DNA from 2 places in the Bacillus sp. NMTD17 genome. Region 2 is predicted to be linked to the other one. Evidence: predicted binding sites of a transcription regulator. Region 2 holds the regulator's gene; the other holds the start of a gene.
The links. Region 2 encodes LexA, which represses DNA repair genes until DNA is damaged. Its sites were predicted from a motif close to CGAACATATGTTCG; they were not measured.
Positions count from the first base shown of each region.

Region 1: C6347_RS07835 (ImmA/IrrE family metallo-endopeptidase) is a predicted target of LexA. The motif match lies at 1,185-1,198, and genes of this name have one in related genera.

Region 1 covers NZ_PVRH01000002.1:532,737-535,146, reverse strand. Annotated here, with positions in the region: gene C6347_RS07840 (poly-gamma-glutamate hydrolase family protein) at 1-595, shown strand, start outside; gene C6347_RS07835 (ImmA/IrrE family metallo-endopeptidase) at 620-1,168, opposite strand; gene C6347_RS07830 (N-acetylmuramoyl-L-alanine amidase) at 1,479-2,378, shown strand.
Region 2 covers NZ_PVRH01000002.1:33,566-35,975, reverse strand. Annotated here, with positions in the region: gene C6347_RS05310 (IseA DL-endopeptidase inhibitor family protein) at 1-186, opposite strand, end outside; gene C6347_RS05305 (hypothetical protein) at 481-918, shown strand; gene lexA (transcriptional repressor LexA) at 966-1,586, opposite strand; gene yneA (cell division suppressor protein YneA) at 1,746-2,057, shown strand; gene C6347_RS05290 (YneB family resolvase-like protein) at 2,075-2,410, shown strand, end outside.

The DNA.
Region 1 (2,410 bases), 500 kb from region 2:
TTATGAAGAGCTTTCCGCTCATGAAAGAATAGGAATTGATTATCGAATTCTTCACGAGCGGAAAGGTGACCAGCTTCTGGTTTTGTCGCCTCATGCCGGAGGAATTGAATCCGGCGTGAGTGAGCTCATTCATGAAATATCTAGTGATTATTCTATGTATTTATTTGAAGGCCTTAAAGTAAAAGGCAATCATGTTCTTCATATTACAAGTACACGTTTTGATGAGCCGGTTTGCCTTTCACAGGTGCATACCCATCATTATACGTTTGCACTCCATGGTTACGGAGAAACAGAGGTGCTTCAAACGTTAGTGGGAGGTACGGACAGAGAAAGAGCGGCAGAAACTGTGAAACGTTTAACGCTAAATGGCTTTCACGCATTGCTTCTATCTGAATCTGATCGTTTTTCTGGAACACATCCTGATAATATTAATAACCAATGTCTGACGGGAAAAAGTGTACAACTTGAAATTAGTCAGGCGCAAAGAAGAGCATTTTTTCAAGACTTTAGGCGTCGCTACCGGCGTGATACACAAACTGAACAATTTTATCGGTACACAAATGTACTCAAACAAGTATTAGCCCTTTATGAATAAACTATTATCGTTTTATGTGATGATTTACGTTTGATAAACAGCTTCTTTTTCTGCGACCTTTTCTGCTTTCATTAAATAAGACGTAAACTCCTGTTGAAAGCGAATGCCTGCTTTTCGCTGTTCGAATAAGGCAAGCCGCTTTTCAGCAAAAGCTCTAGTGACGTGAAACGTTTGAGCAATATGCAAAATGGCTTGCTGCCGAAGGGTTGGAAGCTTCATTTGCAGCAGCATAAAGGTTGGAACACAAAAGTGATACATGAATTGTTTTGCCTGAAACTCCTGCAGTTCTCGAAAAAGTTTGTTCATTTTGAAATGATTGCCTGTATGCTTTAGCACATGACAAAGCTCGTGGGCAAAATCCTGCCATTGTTCTTCAGGTGATAGGGATCTGTTTAATATAATACTGTAAAGACCTTGATGTTGGATCATCATGCTGCCAGTCTCCTCGTAGTGGACCCATACATGAAATTCAGAAGCGATCCTTTGCATCTCTCTATAAGCAGGACCGCTTATTTGTAATTGAGCATATAACCGCTTAATATCTTCTTCTAAATGGGTTAAAAAACCAGTCATTTAAAAAACCTCCATACAAACGTATGTTCTATTTTTGGCGTAAAAGAAAAGTCCATATAGGACTAAATAGCTAATTGAGCTATTACTTACTTTTTATATCGGCTTATTTTTAACAATTTTAACATAAATTCAAGGAAAAATGGAAGTAATTCCTGTTTTTTTCTGTATTTTTGCACTTTCCACTACTAAAAAGAGTGATTGAATTCAAATTTTACCATAGTCTTCTCATGAAAACAAACAAGTATTGTCTTACGAACGCCACCGATTGATGAGAAAGATCAATTCAATCTAGCAAAAGGGAGTGCAGAACATGGTACAAATTTATCAAGATTTTATTCCAGTTGGAAACGGAAACCGCCCAGGATATGCGATGACACCGGAGTATGTGACGGTGCATAACACAGCAAACACGTCAAAGGGAGCGGATGCGAAAAGTCATGCGGCCTATGTAAAACGCCCAGCGACAGAGGTGAGCTGGCATTTTACAGTGGATGATCATGAAATCTTTCAGCATCTGCCGTTAAATGAAAATGGCTGGCATGCAGGGGATGGACATGGGAATGGTAACCGGAAGTCGATCGGAATTGAAATTTGTGAGAATGAAGATGGAAATTTTCAGCAAGCGGTCAAACATGCACAATGGCTTATTCAAAAGCTATTAAAAGAACATCACATTCCGCTAGCAAACGTGGTCACACATCAGTACTGGTCTGGAAAAGCATGTCCACGCCAGCTTCTTTCTACATGGGATGAATTTAAAAAAGGGATTGAAACGGCAGAAGATCCGGAGCCGGTCATCACGTATGTCGTTAAAAGCGGAGATACGTTAACGAGTATTGCGAAAGCTCATGGGGTCACAGTTCAAGATTTACAGAAGTGGAATGACATTAGTGATCCGAATAAGATTCAAATTGGACAGGTTCTCAAAATTTATCGTAACGATGCAAAGAGCACGTATGAGCTGCCAGATGGGGTTTTAAAGGTGACGTCTCCATTGACAAAGGGAGAGCACGTACGCCTCGTCCAACAGGCGCTTGCTGCTGTTTATTTTTATCCTGATAAAGCAGCTGCAAATAAAGGAATAGACGGAGTTTACGGAGAAAAAACGGCGAACGCCGTAGCGCGTTTTCAGCTGGTAAATGGTCTGACAAGTGATGGAGTATACGGACCTAAAACGAAGGAAAAACTTCTGAAGCTGTTAAGTAAGTGAGTGTTTCTGTTTGTATGATTGGATGACTGCTT
Region 2 (2,410 bases):
GTAATCGGAATGTTCATTAATTTTGTAGCCTGACATCGCACTCCAAAAGTGTTCTCGTGCGTCAAGGGCAATATGTAACGCTTCTTTATTTGTCAAAGCGGCTGGTTTTTTAGAAGCGGCCAATGTTGTAGATTGTAATGACATCATAAGCATAATAGCAGTTAATAAAACGAATAATTTTTTCAAGGCGATTGCCTCCTTTTCTCAATGAAAACTTCTTATGTTACAAATGTTACAACAATTACAGTGATATTACAAGTATTAAATCTAAATGTTTTTTATTTCTTTTCTTTCTATATATATAACGTTTGAGGGAGACAAAAAGTTTTCATTTTTTTATTTTTTCTTTATATCTACTATTTAACCGTTCTAAAGAAGAACAAAACGTTTTTTGGAAAAATTTTTGTTTGGACGTTCAACACGCTTTTTCATTTATGACATATACTATCGTGATGAATGTCTAAGAAAGTGGTGTTGAATATGTATTATCCGTATGAAGGTATGTGGAATGGTTACTCATATGACAGGCAGATGCAAGGATGGCCATCACTCCCTATTCCTCAAGTTGGAGGATTTCCAGGGTTTCCAATCGGAGGAGGAGGCACTGGACCCGGATCAAGCGGATCAGCTCCGCCAGCTCCGCCGCAGCATATCATTTCGCAGTATCAGCAAGCATTATCACAGCCTCAAAGCATGCAGTCACTTATTTCAGGGCAAACAGGTGGAGGCCAGCAATCTGTTCAATTTGCAGCGGGATGTAATAGAAGATGGACGATTGTGTTCATGAGAAACGGTCAAGTGTTTTTAATGTATGTCCTATCCTCACAGCCTTTCGGGAGAACAACTGGCTTTATTTGGCCAAACTTTACATTTGGTTCCTTCCCAAGCTCGCGTATTCTAGCATATTCTTGTTCATAAAAGAAAAAGCCGGTTCTCATCAGCAGCTGATGAAATACCGGCTTTTTTTAGTGAATATTTCTAAATACGCCAATCACTTTACCTAGTATACTTACATTCTGTAAAATAATCGGTTCCATAGATGGGTTCTCTGGCTGTAATCTAAAGTGTGTATCTTCTTTATAGAAACGTTTCACTGTCGCTTCATCTTCCTCTGTCATGGCGACGACAATATCTCCATTGTTAGCGGTGCTTTGCTGACGCACAATGACATAGTCCTTGTCCAAAATTCCTGCATCAATCATACTTTCTCCCATAATTTCAAGCATAAATACTTGTTCATCTGGTGCTGCAAAAGTCTCTGGAAGAGGGAAGTATTCTTCTACATTCTCAACAGCCGTAATAGGCAGGCCTGCTGTTACTTTTCCGATGACTGGTACGTTCATTACAGCACTCTTAGGAATATTCATTTCCTCTTCATCTAGTACTTCGATCGCTCTAGGTTTTGTTGGGTCTCTTCTAATTAAGCCCTTTGTTTCTAGTCTAGCTAAATGTCCATGAACCGTTGAACTGGATGCTAGACCGACAGCTTCTCCAATTTCACGAACGGATGGGGGATAGCCCTTACTTTTTACTTCTTCTTTGATGAATGTCAGGATATCGAGTTGTCTTTTTGATAGCTTCGTCATCTTTTGCACCTCAAAACGTCAATTTTAAAGAAATTATAGCATGTTTTTCCTAACAGTACAAACATAGGTTCGAAAAAAACGTTTGACAGAAACGTTTGTTCGTATTTATAATGAGTGACAGAAAGAGCGAACACATATTCTGTTAGGAGAGATGACATTATGAGGTTAAAAGAATCTATTATTTTTATTGGGGTATTCTCATTCATCGTTGGCATATTTCTCTCACTTATTGCAGTCACAAGCCATAATGATCCAAATCAGTATGTTAAAATAGAGGTTCAATCAGGTGATACTCTTTGGGGGTTAGCTGATCAAGTAAACGACAGCAAATCAATCGACAAAAATGCGTTTATTGACTGGGTCACTCAGCACAATGATCTTGCTTCAACGGAAATCCAGCCTGGTGACATTCTTGTCATACCAGTCAAAAAAGAGCATCCAGTCGTATATCAACTTGCAACAGTACAATAGAAAGGTCGATTGAAGTCATGAATGCAATCATCTATGCGAGAGTAAGCACTGTCAAAGAAGAGCAGGAAACCTCGCTGAAGAGACAAGAAGAAGAACTGCTGGCTTTAGCTGCTATGCACAAGATGAATGTGGTGAAAGTCATCAAAGAAAAAGCAAGCGGATATGATCTAGATCGTGATGGTGTGTTTGATATGCTAGCTACACTAAAAGAAGAGTCAATTGATGCCGTTCTTATCCAGGATGAAACGCGTCTCGGAAGAGGACAAGCAAAAATTGCGCTTCTTCATTGTCTTTTTAAAGAGAACGTAAAGGTGTACAGTACGTTTCATAGAGGCGAGCTTGAGCTTTCAGAA